3 regions of the Streptomyces sp. NPDC050164 genome follow, and region 2 is predicted to be linked to each of the others. Evidence: riboswitches for the same ligand, from Rfam matches in the RefSeq annotation. Region 2 holds a riboswitch; each other region holds the start of a gene.
What was found. Region 2 has a riboswitch for cyclic di-AMP ahead of ACIBNA_RS22745 (M23 family metallopeptidase). Riboswitches for the same ligand answer to the same signal wherever they lie in the genome.
Positions count from the first base shown of each region.

Region 1: another riboswitch for cyclic di-AMP. It lies ahead of ACIBNA_RS18840 (transglycosylase family protein); the one in region 2 lies ahead of ACIBNA_RS22745 (M23 family metallopeptidase).
Region 3: another riboswitch for cyclic di-AMP. It lies ahead of ACIBNA_RS00850 (NlpC/P60 family protein); the one in region 2 lies ahead of ACIBNA_RS22745 (M23 family metallopeptidase).

Region 1 covers NZ_JBITJK010000012.1:129,838-134,786, reverse strand. Annotated here, with positions in the region: gene ACIBNA_RS18850 (cytochrome P450) at 1-1,118, shown strand, start outside; gene ACIBNA_RS18845 (transglycosylase family protein) at 1,261-2,175, shown strand; cyclic di-AMP (ydaO/yuaA leader) riboswitch at 2,404-2,582, shown strand; gene ACIBNA_RS18840 (transglycosylase family protein) at 2,587-3,264, shown strand; gene eno (phosphopyruvate hydratase) at 3,530-4,810, shown strand; gene ACIBNA_RS18830 (septum formation initiator family protein) at 4,915-4,949, shown strand, end outside.
Region 2 covers NZ_JBITJK010000017.1:38,379-43,327, reverse strand. Annotated here, with positions in the region: gene ACIBNA_RS22755 (M16 family metallopeptidase) at 189-1,583, shown strand; gene ACIBNA_RS22750 (M16 family metallopeptidase) at 1,580-2,968, shown strand; cyclic di-AMP (ydaO/yuaA leader) riboswitch at 3,160-3,324, shown strand; gene ACIBNA_RS22745 (M23 family metallopeptidase) at 3,338-4,123, shown strand; gene ACIBNA_RS22740 (GntR family transcriptional regulator) at 4,311-4,949, shown strand, end outside.
Region 3 covers NZ_JBITJK010000001.1:165,604-170,552, reverse strand. Annotated here, with positions in the region: gene ACIBNA_RS00860 (M23 family metallopeptidase) at 1-768, shown strand, start outside; gene pcrA (DNA helicase PcrA) at 819-3,299, opposite strand; cyclic di-AMP (ydaO/yuaA leader) riboswitch at 3,590-3,763, shown strand; gene ACIBNA_RS00850 (NlpC/P60 family protein) at 3,772-4,944, shown strand.

The DNA.
Region 1 (4,949 bases), on a different contig from region 2:
ACGCCGATGCCAAGCAGGCGCTCGCCGACCACCGGCTCTCCAAGGACCCGGCGCATCATGACGAACCCGCGCACGCCAAGGGCAAGACCGGCATCCCCGGTGAGCGCAAGGCCGAGCTGATGACGCATCTGCTCAACATCGACCCGCCGGACCACACCCGGCTGCGACGGCTCGTGTCCAAGGCGTTCACGCCCCGCCGGGTCGCCGAGTTCGCGCCGCGGGTGCAGGAGCTCACCGACAAGCTCATCGACGGGTTCGCGGAGAAGGGGTCCGCCGACCTCATCCACGAGTTCGCCTTCCCGCTCCCCATCTACGCCATCTGCGACCTGCTCGGCGTCCCCCGCGAGGACCAGGACGACTTCCGCGACTGGGCGGGGATGATGATCCGTCACCAGGGCGGGCCCAGGGGCGGGGTGGCGCGGTCCGTGAAGAAGATGCGCGGCTACCTCGCCGACCTCATCCACCGCAAGCGGGAGGCGCTGCCCACCGAGCCCACCCCCGGCGAGGACCTCATCTCCGGTCTCATCCGCGCCTCCGACCACGGCGAGCACCTCACCGAGAACGAGGCCGCGGCCATGGCCTTCATCCTGCTGTTCGCCGGGTTCGAGACGACCGTGAACCTGATCGGCAACGGCACCTACGCCCTGCTCACCCACCCCGAGCAGCGCGCGCGACTGCAGGCGTCCCTCGCCGCCGGGCAGACCGGCCTCCTGGAGACCGGCGTCGAGGAGCTCCTGCGCTACGACGGCCCCGTCGAAATCGCCACCTGGCGGTTCGCCACGCAGCCGCTCACCATCGGCGGACAGCACATCGCGCCCGGCGACCCGGTCCTCGTCGTCCTGGCCGCCGCGGACCGGGATCCGGAGCGGTTCGCCGATCCGGACGTGCTCGACCTCGCCCGCCGCGACAGCCAGCACCTCGGCTACGGCCACGGCATCCACTACTGCCTCGGCGCCCCGCTCGCCCGACTGGAGGGTCAGACCGCGCTCGCCACGCTCCTCACCCGCCTGACGGACCTGCGGCTCGCCGCGGATCCGGCCGAGCTGAGATGGCGCGGCGGCCTCATCATGCGCGGGCTGCGGACCCTGCCGGTGGAGTTCACACCGACCCAAAGGTGACACGCTGTCAGGACTGTGATCTTCACGTGATCTGCGCGGCATGAACTTGTGACAAGTGATCGTCTGCCGATACGTTCACCCATCAGCGCGGCCGGGCATCCTGCGCCGCGCCGGTCACTGCTGTCTCGCGAAAGGTCTCCGTATGCTCTCCGGGAACGGTCGGCACCGTCGCCCCCGCCAGGCTCCGGCTCTCCTCGTCGCGGCCGGAGTGACCGGCTCCGCCATCGCGATCCCGCTCCTCGGAGCCTCCGGCGCCAGCGCGGCCGACGGTACGACCTGGGACCGGGTCGCGGACTGCGAGACCGGCGGCGCCTGGAGCCAGAACAGCGGCAACGGATACTTCGGCGGCCTCCAGTTGTCCCAGGAGGACTGGGAGAACCACGGCGGCCTCGACTACGCCCCGAGCGCCGACCTGGCCAGCCGGTCGCAGCAGATAGCCGTGGCCGAGAGAATCCTCGCCGACCAGGGGGTCGGCGCCTGGCGTACCTGCGGGCTGCTCTCCGGCCTCGAACAGGACAAGGGCTCGGACGCGTCCGACTCGTCCGCTCCGACGGACTCACCCGGACTGCTCGACTCCCCCGAGTCGGACGAAACCGCCAACTCCGACAAGTCACCTGATTCTGCCGATTCCTCGATACGGGACCAGTCGCAGGAGCAGTCGCAGGACCAGGAGCCCGGCAGCTCCCCGTCGGCCACTCCCGAGAGCGACGAGCCCGCCAAGTCGCCACAGGACGACGGTGCTTCAGCCCCGACCGACACCGGCTCCGGCCGCCACCGCGGCCCCAGCGCCGACGAGGGCGCCGCGGCGGAGGACGGCCGTACGTCCGGGTCCGCGGGACGGCACGCCTCGCGCGGCGGAGAGGCCTCGCGCGAGGCGACGGACGGCTCCTACACCGTGCGCCCCGGCGACAGCCTCTGGTCCATCGCCGACTCCCTTGACCTCAGCGGCGGATGGCGCGCGCTCTACACCGGGAACGAGGCGGCCGTCGGCACCGACCCGAACCTCATCCGCCCCGGTCAGAAGCTCACGGTAGGGGGCGAAGCGGACGAGGAGTAGCCGGTGGGGCAGTCCGGAAACGGCGGCGGAAGTCACCCCGAAACCCCGCGAGTTCACGTCACCGTTCGCACTGAATGTCCCATATAAGACCGGTGAGAGATAGATCTCAGAAGCCCTGATCGTCTTTGAAATTCCGCGGATCGCATGTCTACGGTCATGACCGCTCGCCACCGCGAGCCCCGGCTGCCGCAACGCCGAATCCTGCCAGCGGCCGCACGGGAACAGTCGTCGCGTCAAGCGCCGTAGGCAGGAGCGGGGGACCCAAGGTAAGTGCCGGGCCCGGCGGTTGAGGCAACTCGACGGCAGGTCCGGCTTGGGGTGAAGCCGTGTCCCGGGAGGGACGCGGCCGGGCAACTCAACCGGCCCGAACCCGACAGCTCACCTCGCAGGCGTCGGTGAGGGGATCTCTCCATGCTGTTTTCCGGCAAGGGCACGCACCGCCGTCCGTCCAAGGCCTCTCGGGTCATCGCCATCGCCGGTGTCACCGGTGCCGCCGTCGCCGCCCCGCTGATGGCGGCCGGCAACGCCTCCGCCGCCACCGCCTCCGAGTGGGACACCGTCGCCCAGTGCGAGTCCGGCGGCAACTGGTCCATCAACACCGGCAACGGCTACTACGGCGGTCTGCAGTTCTCCGCCTCCACCTGGTCCGGCTACGGCGGCACCAAGTACGCCTCCACCGCCGACCAGGCCACCAAGGCCCAGCAGATCGAGATCGCCGAGAAGGTCCTCGCGAGCCAGGGCAAGGGTGCCTGGCCGGTCTGCGGCAAGGGCCTGTCGAGCGCCGGCTACAGCGGCGGCGGCTCCTCGAGCGACTCCGCGCAGCAGAGCACCGAGACCCGCGAGACCCAGCAGCAGCCGGCCTCCCGTTCCGAGGAGCGTCCGGCCGCGAAGAAGACCGTCACCACCCCGACCGGCAAGAAGGTCAAGAAGGGCGACGGCGAGTACAAGGTCGTCAAGGGCGACACCCTCAGCTCCATCGCGACCGAGCGCAAGGTCGAGGGCGGCTGGGAGAAGCTGTTCGAGCTGAACAAGGACATCGTCGACGACGCCAACCTCATCTACCCGGGCCAGCAGCTGCACCTGAAGTAAGCAGCGGCCCACCCCCGTCCCCACGGGCTCCCCGCCCCGGTGTGCGTTCCCCCGTGCGCACCGGGGCGGGGTTTTTTCTGCCGGTCTTTGCGATCCGGCTTTGTTCCGTTCGGAAACAATTTACTCTCGGTTCTGTCCATGGGGTGGGCGACCCGGTGGCCGATCGCGCGGAGCCGGTTAGGCTCATGTCGCGAGCCACCGCGGCCCGCACCACGCAGGGTCCGAGCGGCCCGCGTACCCGCGTCACACCAAGAAGGAGATGCTCGTGCCGTCCATCGACGTCGTCGTAGCCCGGGAAATCCTGGACTCCCGAGGCAACCCCACGGTCGAGGTCGAGGTCGGCCTCGACGACGGCAGCACCGGTCGTGCCGCCGTCCCGTCCGGCGCCTCCACGGGCGCCTTCGAGGCCATCGAGCTGCGCGACGGCGACTCGAACCGGTACCTCGGCAAGGGTGTGGAGAAGGCCGTCCTCGCGGTCATCGAGCAGATCGGCCCGGAGCTGGTCGGCTACGACGCCACCGAGCAGCGCCTGATCGACCAGGCGATGTTCGACCTGGACGCCACCGACAACAAGGGCTCCCTCGGCGCCAACGCCATCCTCGGCGTCTCCCTCGCCGTCGCCCACGCCGCCTCCGAGGCCAGCGACCTGCCGCTGTTCCGCTACCTGGGCGGCCCGAACGCGCACCTGCTGCCGGTGCCGATGATGAACATCCTGAACGGCGGCTCGCACGCCGACTCCAACGTGGACATCCAGGAGTTCATGATCGCCCCGATCGGCGCGGAGTCCTTCTCCGAGGCCCTGCGCTGGGGCGCCGAGGTCTACCACACGCTGAAGAAGGTCCTGAAGTCGAAGGGCCTGGCCACCGGCCTCGGCGACGAGGGCGGCTTCGCCCCGAACCTCGGCTCCAACCGCGAGGCCCTCGACCTCATCCTGGAGGCGATCAACGAGGCCGGCTACACCCCCGGCGAGCAGATCGCCCTGGCCCTCGACGTCGCCGCGTCCGAGTTCTACAAGGACGGCGTCTACACCTTCGAGGGCAAGGACCGCTCGGCCGCCGAGATGACCGAGTACTACGCGGAGCTCGTCGACGCGTACCCGCTCGTCTCCATCGAGGACCCGCTGTTCGAGGACGACTGGGAGGGCTGGAAGACCATCACCGACAAGCTCGGTGACAAGGTCCAGCTCGTCGGCGACGACCTGTTCGTCACCAACCCCGAGCGCCTGGCCCGCGGCATCGAGGAGGGCGCGGCCAACGCGCTCCTGGTCAAGGTCAACCAGATCGGTTCGCTCACCGAGACCCTGGACGCCGTCGAGCTGGCCCAGCGCAACGGCTTCAAGTGCATGATGTCCCACCGCTCCGGCGAGACCGAGGACGTCACCATCGCCGACCTGGCGGTCGCCACCAACTGCGGCCAGATCAAGACCGGCGCCCCGGCCCGCTCCGAGCGCGTCGCCAAGTACAACCAGCTGCTGCGCATCGAGGAGATCCTCGACGACGCGGCGGTCTACGCCGGCCGCAGCGCGTTCCCGCGCTTCAAGGGCTGACCCGACCCGTAAGAGGCAGCGTCGTACGTACGTCCCCGTACCCGGTCCCGTACCGTGTCCGGGGACGTACGCGCGTATGACGGTGGAGCGGGAGGCGGACAGACATGGCCGTGAAGGACCGGGACCGGTTCTCCACCGC
Region 2 (4,949 bases):
TGCCGGGCCCCCGGCCAGGCACGCTGTCACCACCGCACACCGCCCCCGGCCGCTTCCCCCTCTCGCTCTGCGCGTACGCCCCCCGGGAACTTCACCAGGGCCCCGCACGCTTGCATACAGTGGCAGGACTCGCCAGGAAAAACCGCGGTTTGAACGACCGCGCCGCGATCGAAGGGACGTACATGCCCATGGGTCACACGGCCACAGCCCAGGCAGGCTCCGGGGGCCTGACAGCGACCGAGCACCGCCTGGCCAACGGCCTGCGCGTGGTGCTCTCCGAGGACCACCTGACCCCGGTCGCGGCGGTGTGCCTCTGGTACGACGTGGGCTCGCGCCACGAAGTCAAGGGGCGTACCGGCCTGGCTCACCTTTTCGAGCACCTGATGTTCCAGGGTTCCGCCCAGGTGAAGGGCAACGGCCACTTCGAGCTCGTCCAGGGCGCGGGCGGCTCGCTGAACGGCACCACCAGCTTCGAGCGGACCAACTACTTCGAGACCATGCCCGCCCACCAGCTGGAGCTCGCCCTCTGGCTGGAGGCCGACCGCATGGGCTCCCTGCTGGCCGCGCTCGACGACGAGTCGATGGAGAACCAGCGGGACGTCGTCAAGAACGAGCGCCGGCAGCGCTACGACAACGTTCCCTACGGCACCGCCTTCGAGAAGCTGACCGCCCTCGCCTACCCGGAGGGCCACCCCTACCACCACACCCCGATCGGCTCGATGGCCGACCTGGACGCGGCCACCCTGGAGGACGCGCGCGCGTTCTTCCGCACCTATTACGCGCCGAACAACGCCGTGCTCTCCGTCGTCGGTGACATCGACCCGGAGCAGACCCTGGCCTGGATCGAGAAGTACTTCGGCTCCATCCCCGGCCACGACGGCAAGCCCGCGCCCCAGGACGGCACGCTGGCGGAGATCATCGGCGAGCAGCTGCGTGAGGTCGTCGAGGAGGAGGTCCCGGCGCGCGCCCTGATGGCCGCCTACCGGCTGCCGCACGACGGCACGCGCGCGTGCGACGCGGCCGACCTGGCCCTCACCGTCCTCGGGGGCGGCGAGTCCTCCCGCCTGTACAACCGCCTCGTGCGGCGGGACCGTACGGCCGTGGCGGCCGGCTTCGGCCTGCTGCGGCTGGCCGGGGCGCCCTCCCTGGGGTGGCTGGACGTGAAGACGTCCGGTGACGTGGAGGTCCCGGTCATCGAGTCCGCCATCGACGAGGAGCTCGCCCGGTTCGCCGAGGAGGGCCCCACGGCCGAGGAGATGGAGCGCGCCCAGGCCCAGCTGGAGCGCGAGTGGCTGGACCGGCTCGGCACGGTCGCCGGCCGCGCCGACGAACTGTGCCGGTACGCCGTCCTGTTCGGCGACCCGCAGCTCGCCCTGACCGCCGTGCAGCGCGTGCTGGACGTGACGGCCGAGGAGGTCCAGGAGGTCGCCAAGGCCCGCCTGCGGCCCGACAACCGCGCGGTGCTCGTCTACGAGCCGACCGCCCCGGCCGACCCCGAGGCCGAGGCCGCGGAAGGCACCGAAGACCCGGAATCCGCGGCGACCGTGGAAGCCACCGACGAGAACGAGGAGGTGGCGAAGTGACCGAGCTCGCCACGATGCAGTTCCACTCCCAGCCGCACGGGGGCGAGCCGAAGCCCTGGGCCTTCCCGGCCCCCGCGCGCGGCACGCTCGGCAACGGCCTGACGGTGCTGCGCTGCCACCGCCCCGGCCAGCAGGTCGTCGCCGTGGAGGTGCTGCTGGACGCGCCCCTGGACGCCGAGCCGGCCGGCCTCGACGGCGTGGCCACGATCATGGCCCGGGCCTTCTCCGAGGGCACCGACAAGCACTCCGCCGAGGAGTTCGCCGCCGAGCTGGAGCGCGCCGGCGCCACCCTCGACGCACACGCCGACCACCCCGGCGTCCGGCTCAGCCTGGAGGTGCCGGCCTCCAGGCTCGCCAAGGGGCTCGGGCTGATCGCCGATGCCCTCCGCGCGCCCGCGTTCGCCGACAGCGAGGTCGAGCGGCTGGTCCGCAACCGCCTCGACGAGATCCCGCACGAGCTGGCCAACCCCGGCCGCCGTGCCGCCAAGGAGCTCTCCAAGGAGCTGTTCCCGAAGGGCTCGCGCATGTCGCGGCCCCGCCAGGGCACCGAGGAGACGGTCGCCGCGATCGACTCCGGCGCCGTGCGCGCCTTCTTCGAGAGGCACGTCAGGCCCGCCACGGCCACCGTCGTGGTCGTCGGCGATCTCACCGGCATCGACCTCGACGACCTGCTCGGCGACACGCTGGGCTCCTGGACCGGCTCCGTGGCCGAGCCGCGCCCGGTGCCGCCGGTGACCGCCGACGACACGGGCCGGGTCGTCATCGTGGACCGCCCCGGCGCCGTCCAGACGCAGCTGCTGATCGGCCGGATCGGCCCGGACCGGCACGACCGCGTGTGGCCCGCGCAGGTGCTCGGCACGTACTGCCTCGGCGGCACCCTCACCTCCCGCCTGGACCGCGTGCTGCGCGAGGAGAAGGGCTACACCTATGGGGTGCGGGCCTTCGGCCAGGTCCTGAGGTCCGCCCCGGACGGGACCGGTGCCGCGATGCTCGCCATCAGCGGCTCCGTGGACACCCCCAACACCGGCCCGGCCCTCCAGGACCTCTGGACGGTGCTGCGCACCCTCGCCGCCGACGGACTGACCGACGCCGAGCGGGACGTCGCCGTGCAGAACCTGGTCGGCGTCGCGCCGCTGAAGTACGAGACCGCGGCGGCCGTCGCGAGCACGCTGGCCGACCAGGTCGAGCAGCACCTGCCCGACGACTACCAGGCCACGCTGTACCGGCAGCTCGCCGCGACCGGCACCGTGGAGGCCACCGCGGCGGCCGTCAGCGCCTTCCCGGTGGACCGGCTCGTGACCGTCCTCGTCGGCGACGCGGCGCAGATCAAGGGCCCGGTCGAGGCCCTGGGGATCGGCGAAGTCTCGGTCGTCACCGCCGAGTAGGAGCACGCGGCGCAGGGGCCCTGGTTGTCTTCTAAGGCACCAGGGCTCCTTTATGCCCGAATTGATGCGGAGGTTGCCTGTCTGCCCTGTGGGATGCGCTACAAAAACGGGGATCCGTTTGGGAATTGAAAGTGGCCCCGCTTAGGTTCGTCCGGGCTGTTCGTCAGGCAGTGCGCCGCACCCGCGGCACCGGACAGTCATCGCCGAGTCCCCGTACGGCGCGAGCCAGGGGAGCCGGGGACCCAACCGCAGTCCCTGGGGTGAATCGGACGCCCGCGCGAGCCGCGAGGGGGTCCGTAGGAGACCTTCCTGCTCCGAACCCGTCAGCTAACCCGGTAGGCGAGAAGGAAGGAAAGGACCAGCCACTCCATGGCGTTCACCCGCGCCACCGGGAAGCATCGTCGTCCCAGCCGGATGCAGCGCGGCACCGCCCGCGCGGCGGGCGTCGCGGCCCTCGCCACCACCGGTGTCATCGGCACCGTGGCCGCCCCGGCCTTCGCCACCGAGCCCGCCGTCGAGCAGACCGGCCTCACCCCAGTCGTCACCATGGGCGACAGCGTGGCCCAGCAGGTAGACGCTCAGGCCGTCGCCCAGAAGCAGGCCGCCGAGGAGGCCGCCGCCAAGAAGAAGGCCGAGGAGGCCGCCCGCAAGCGGGCCGCCGAGGCGGCCAAGGAGGCCAAGGAGGCAGCGGAGAAGGCCCGTGAGGCCAAGGAGCGCGCCGCCCGCGAGGCCGAGCGCAAGCGCCTCAACACCTTCGTGCCCCCGATCTCCGGCTCGTACGTCTCCACCGGCTACAAGTCCGGCGGCGCCGTCTGGTCCTCCGGCAGCCACACCGGCGTCGACTTCCACGCCGCCAGCGGCACCGCCGTCCACGCCGTCGGCATGGGCACGGTCGTCGAGGCCGGCTGGGGCGGTGCCTACGGCAACCAGGTCGTGATCAAGATGAACGACGGCACGTACACCCAGTACGGCCACCTGTCGTCCATCGGCGTCTCGGTGGGCCAGCAGGTCACTCCCGGCCAGCAGATCGGCCTGTCCGGCGCGACCGGCAACGTCACCGGCGCGCACCTGCACTTCGAGGCCCGTACGAGCCCCGAGTACGGCTCCGACATCGACCCCGTCGCCTACCTCCGCTCGCACGGCGTGAACGTCTGACGGCGTACCACTTCGCATCCCGAGGCCCCGGCTCCCCGAGCCGGGGCTTTCGGCGTTCGTGACGCCCGGCTGTCCAAAAAATATCCATGGATTCCGGTCCGCCGTCGGAAATTCCGGCTCATTGCAATAGAGTCACGGAACACGCGTCACTCGTCGACGTTTCACGGGGATTAAACGGAGGTCGGTCATGCGCATTCCCGCGCACTCGGTGTGCACGGCCATCCGGGACGACATCGTCGCGGGTGTCTACGAGCGGGGCAGCCGGCTGACCGAGGAACTCCTCGCCCGCCGCTACGGCGTCTCGCGCGTCCCCGTCCGGGAGGCCCTGCGCACTCTGGAGGCCGAGGGCTTCGTGGTGACCCGGCGGCACGCGGGCGCGTGCGTCGCCGAACCGACCGAGCAGGAGGCCGCCGACCTGCTGGAGATGCGGATGCTGCTGGAGCCGCTCGGCGCCGCCCGCGCCGCCCAGCGCCGCACCGAGGCCCATCTGAAGGTCCTGCGCGGCCTGGTCAGGCTCGGCCAGGAGCGGGCCCGCCGGGGCAACAGCGACGACCTGCGCTCTCTGGGCGGTTGGTTCCACGAGACGCTCGCGCAGGCCTCCGGCAGCCCCGCGCTGACCTCGATGCTCACCCAGCTCCGCCACAAGATCGCCTGGATGTACACCGTCGAGGCGCCGGCCGGTCCTGTGGAGTCCTGGACCGAGCACGGCGCGATCGTGGACGCGGTGGCGCGTGGTGACAGCGAGCGGGCGCGGGCGGTCACGGCGCTGCACGCCGAGCGCGCGACGGCCGCGCACCGGCTGCGTTTCGGCTCCGCCGGGGAGCGG
Region 3 (4,949 bases), on a different contig from region 2:
GCCTCACGGGCGGCCTCGCGCGCCGGGTCCCGTTCCCGCCGCCGTACGCCCCCCAAGCGCTCGGCGCTGCTGACCATCGCGGTGCCCTCGGCATGCGTGATGGGCGTCGCGGGGATCGCCGCCGCCTCCGTCGGCAGCTTCACCGACGACGGCGCCGTGGAGGCGCAGACGACCGCGGCGGACGCGCAGCCGGTGAAACCGGCCGCGGCCAACAACAAGCTGGACACGCAGCTCCAGAGCCTCGCCGCCGGCGCCGACGACTTCGCCGACCGGGCCAGCCGTACGCAGGAGCGCATCGACCTCAAGGCCCAGCAGGCTGCCGAGCGCAAGCGGGCGGCGGAGGAGGCGGCCCGCAAGGAGCGGCTGCGCCCGAAGTTCGCCCTGCCGGTCGCCCGGCACGGACTCAGCGCCTACTACGGCCAGTCCGGCATCAACTGGATGTCCCTGCACACCGGCATCGACTTCCCCGTCTCGTACGGCACGACCGTGATGGCCGCGACCGACGGAACCGTCCGCACGCAGTGGAACAGCGCGTACGGCAACATGATGATCGTGACCGCGAAGGACGGCACGGAGACGTGGTACTGCCACCTCTCCACCTACACGGTCCCCTCCGGTACGACCGTGAAGGCCGGCGATCCGATCGCGCGCTCCGGCAACTCCGGCAACTCGACCGGCCCTCATCTGCACTTCGAGGTGCGCCCGGCCGACGGCTCGCCGATCGACCCGCTCCCGTGGCTGCGCAGCCACGGCATCGACCCGACGTAACGTCCCGGCAGCCCCCGCCCGTCGGACGAACGGGGGCTGATCTCATACGGCTACAGCTTCTCCACCGGCGCGTACCGCAGCAGCAGCCGCTTCGGCTTGGTGTCCCCGAAGTCGATGGTCGCCTCGGCGTTCCCGCCCGTGCCCTTCACCGCCACGACGGTCCCGAGCCCGAACTGGTCGTGCGTGACCCGGTCCCCGACCGCCAGCGACACGACCGGCTTCTCGGAGGTCCGGCGCGTGGCGAAACCGGACGCGCCCGACGCCGACGAACGCGAACGGGACGACGACAGCGAGGCCGCCACCCCGGAGACCGGGCCGGAGGACGCGGGCGCGGTCGCTCCCGTCCGCTTCCACTCCACGTAGGCCGGCGGGATCTCCTCCAGGAAGCGGGAGGGCGGGTTGTATGACGGCTGGCCCCAGGCGCTGCGCAGGGTGGACCGCGTCAGATACAGCCGTTCCCGCGCGCGCGTGATGCCGACGTACGCCAGGCGCCGCTCCTCCTCCAGCTCCTTGGTCTGGCCGAGGGCGCGCATGTGCGGGAAGACGCCGTCCTCCATGCCGGTCAGGAAGACGACCGGGAACTCCAGGCCCTTGGCGGTGTGCAGGGTCATCAGCGTGATGACGCCGTCGCCGTCCTCCTCGTCGGGGATCTGGTCGGAGTCGGCGACCAGTGCGACCTGCTCCAGGAAGTCGGACAGTGTCCCCTGCTCCTCCTCGCCGCGCTCCTGCTCGAACTCCATGGCGACGGCGGCGAGTTCCTGGAGGTTCTCGATCCGGGTCTCGTCCTGCGGGTCGGTGGAGGCCTGCAACTCGGCGAGGTACCCGGTGCGTTCCAGGACGGCCTCCAGCACCGTGGCCGGTCCGGCGCCGGACTCGACGATCGTACGGAGGTCCTCCATCAGCGTGTTGAACCGCTTGACGGCGTTGGTGGAGCGCGCGGCCATGCCGTACGCCTCGTCGACGCGCTTCAGTGCCTGCGGGAAGCTGATCTTCTCCCGCTGGGCGAGGGCGTCGATCATCGCCTCGGCTCGGTCGCCGATGCCCCGCTTGGGGACGTTGAGGATCCGGCGCAGCGGCACCGAGTCCTCCGGGTTGGCCAGCACGCGCAGGTAGGCCAGGACGTCCCGGACCTCCTTGCGCTCGTAGAAGCGGACGCCGCCGACGACCTTGTAGGGCAGGCCGACGCGGATGAAGACTTCTTCGAAGACACGGGACTGGGCGTTGGTGCGGTAGAAGACGGCGACGTCGCCGGCCTTCGCCTCGCCGGCGTCCGTGAGGCGGTCTATCTCGTCGGCGACGAACTGCGCCTCGTCGTGCTCGGTGTCGGCGACGTAGCCGGTGATCGTGGCGCCCGCACCCGCGTTGGTCCACAGGTTCTTGGGGCGGCGGGACTCGTTGCGCTCGATGACCGCGTTGGCCGCGCTGAGGATCGTCTGGGTGGAGCGGTAGTTCTGCTCCAGCAGGATCGTCGTCGCGTCCGGGTAGTCCTCCTCGAACTGGAGGATGTTGCGGATCGTCGCGCCGCGGAAGGCGTAGATCGACTGGTCGGCGTCACCCACCACGCACAGCTCGGCGGGCGGGATGTCGTCCGGGCCCGGCGGTAGGTCGACGGGGTACTCAAAGGTGCCGACGAGCTCCCGGACGAGGGCGTACTGGGCGTGGTTGGTGTCCTGGTACTCGTCCACCAGCACGTGGCGGAAGCGGCGGCGGTAGTGCTCTGCGACGTCCGGGAAGGCGCGGAGCAGGTTGACCGTCGTCATGATCAGGTCGTCGAAGTCGAGGGCGTTCGCCTCGCGCAGCCGCGACTGGTACATCGCGTAGGCCTGGGCGAGGGTCTTCTCGAAGCCGTCGGAGGCCTGGGCGGCGAAGTCCTCCTCGTCGATCAGCTCGTTCTTCAGATTGCTGATCTTGGCGCTGAAGGACTTCGGCGGGAAGCGCTTGGGGTCGAGGTCCAGGTCGCGGCAGACCAGGGCCATCAGGCGCTTGGAGTCGGCGGCGTCGTAGATCGAGAAGGAGGATGTGAAGCCGAGCTTCTTGCTCTCCCGCCGCAGGATGCGCACGCACGCGCTGTGGAAGGTCATCACCCACATCGCGTTCGCCCGCGGGCCGACGAGCTGCTCGACGCGCTCCTTCATCTCGCCGGCGGCCTTGTTGGTGAAGGTGATCGCGAGGATCTGGCCCGGGTGCACGCCCCGCTCGGCGAGCAGGTGGGCGATGCGGTGCGTGAGCACGCGGGTCTTGCCGGAGCCGGCGCCGGCCACGATGAGCAGCGGGGAGCCGGAGTGGACGACGGCGGCGCGCTGGTTGTCGTTCAGCCCCTCCAGGAGGGCGGCGGTGTCCACCACCGGGCGCGGGGCGCCGTCGCGGTAGTAGGCGTCCCGGTCCGGCGGCACGTCGAACTTCCCGCCGAACAGATCGTCCGGAACCGGCTCCGGAGAGTGATCGTCCTCGGGTGGCGGCGGGGGCTCGTCCGCAGGGCCCCGCTGGGCCTGGAGGTCCGCCAGGAAGCTGTCGTCAAAGAGGCTGCTCATCGCTCTCCGAGTCTAGGGCGCCCCACTGACAGCCCGCCGCCGCCCTGAGAACATCGCCGGAATGACCCCCTCGTCACCCTGCACCCCCGCATGGTCACAGCCTGCTATGGCCGTCACAATTATGACGAAGTCGTGACCAACCCCCCTCCACCGATGCCTCTCGGCGACGCTCTCGGGTAAGGTCACGAAAATGTATCGGGCATATCGCCCATCAACCTTCACAAGGGCCACACGAGTTGGCTACCGTGCGGGCAGGCCGCACGACCCCCACCGGCGAACGTCGCCGGGCCGCGCGGCCTCCGCCGAGTCCGGTATGCCGTAGCGGCAGCCGGAGCCGGGGACCCAACCGAGAACTCTGGGGTGAATCGGCCCGACTCCCTTTGCGGAGACGGCCGTAGGGCAACCCTTCCGATGTACCCGCCCGAACCCGACAGCTAACCCGGTAGGCGGAGCACGGAAGGAGTCGCCTCCCTTGGCGTCGCACCGCAAGTCGCGTCCCGCAGGTACGCGCGTCGCAGGCATACGGACCCCCGCCCTCGCAACGGCGGCCCTCACGTCCGTGGCCCTGCTCTCCCAGTCGGCCAACGCAGCCCCCGAGGCCGACGGCAAGCCGAGCCTGGAGGAAGTCGAGAAGAAGGTCGACGACCTCTACCGCCAGGCAGAGTCGGCCACCGACAAGTACAACGCGGCCAAGGAGAAGACCGCGAAGCAGCGCAAGCGCGTCGACACCCTCCTCGACGGCGTCGCGCAGCGCACCCAGAAGCTCAACGAGGCGCGGGAGAAACTGGGTTCCTTCGCCGCCGCCCAGTACCGCACCGGCGCCTCCGTCCCGGACACGGCGACGTTCCTGCTCGCGGACACCCCGCAGGACTACTTCGACCGGACCCAGCTGATGGACCGGATGACCGGCCGTCAGAAGGAAGCGGTCGACGACTACGTCACCCAGCAGTCCGAGACGATGAAGGAGCGCCAGGAGGCCACCGAGAGCCTCGAGACGCTCAACGAGACTCAGGGCGACCTGAAGACGGCCAAGGCCACCGTCCAGCGCAAGCTCGCCGACGCGCGCGAACTGCTGTCGAAGCTGACCGCCGAGGAGAAGGCGCGGCTCGCGGCGATCGAGAGGGAGAAGCAGCAGGAGGCCGCCCGCAAGGCCGACGAGCTGGCCCGGCAGCAGGCCGCGCAGCAGCAGGCGCAGGAGGAGGAGGCCGCCCAGCAGCAGGACAGCGGTTCCTCGTCGGCGGGCTCCGGCTCGTCCACCTCGACGGCCCCGGCCGACTCCTCGTACGCCACCAAGGCCGAGAAGGCGCTCGCCTTCGCCCGCGCCCAGATCGGCAAGCCGTACGTCTGGGGCGCCGTCGGCCCCGGCTCCTACGACTGCTCCGGCCTCACCCAGGCCGCGTGGAAGGCCGCCGGGGTGACCCTGCCGCGCACGACCTACGACCAGGTCGACGCCGGCACCACGGTCCCCGTCTCCCAGGCCCAGCCCGGTGACCTGGTCTTCTTCTACGACGACATCACCCACGTCGGCATCTACATCGGCAACGGGATGATGATCCACGCCCCGAAGCCCGGCACCTATGTGCGCGAGGAGTCGATCTACTACGACGGCGAGTCGTCGATCCACAGCGTGGTGCGGCCGGCCTGAGGGCC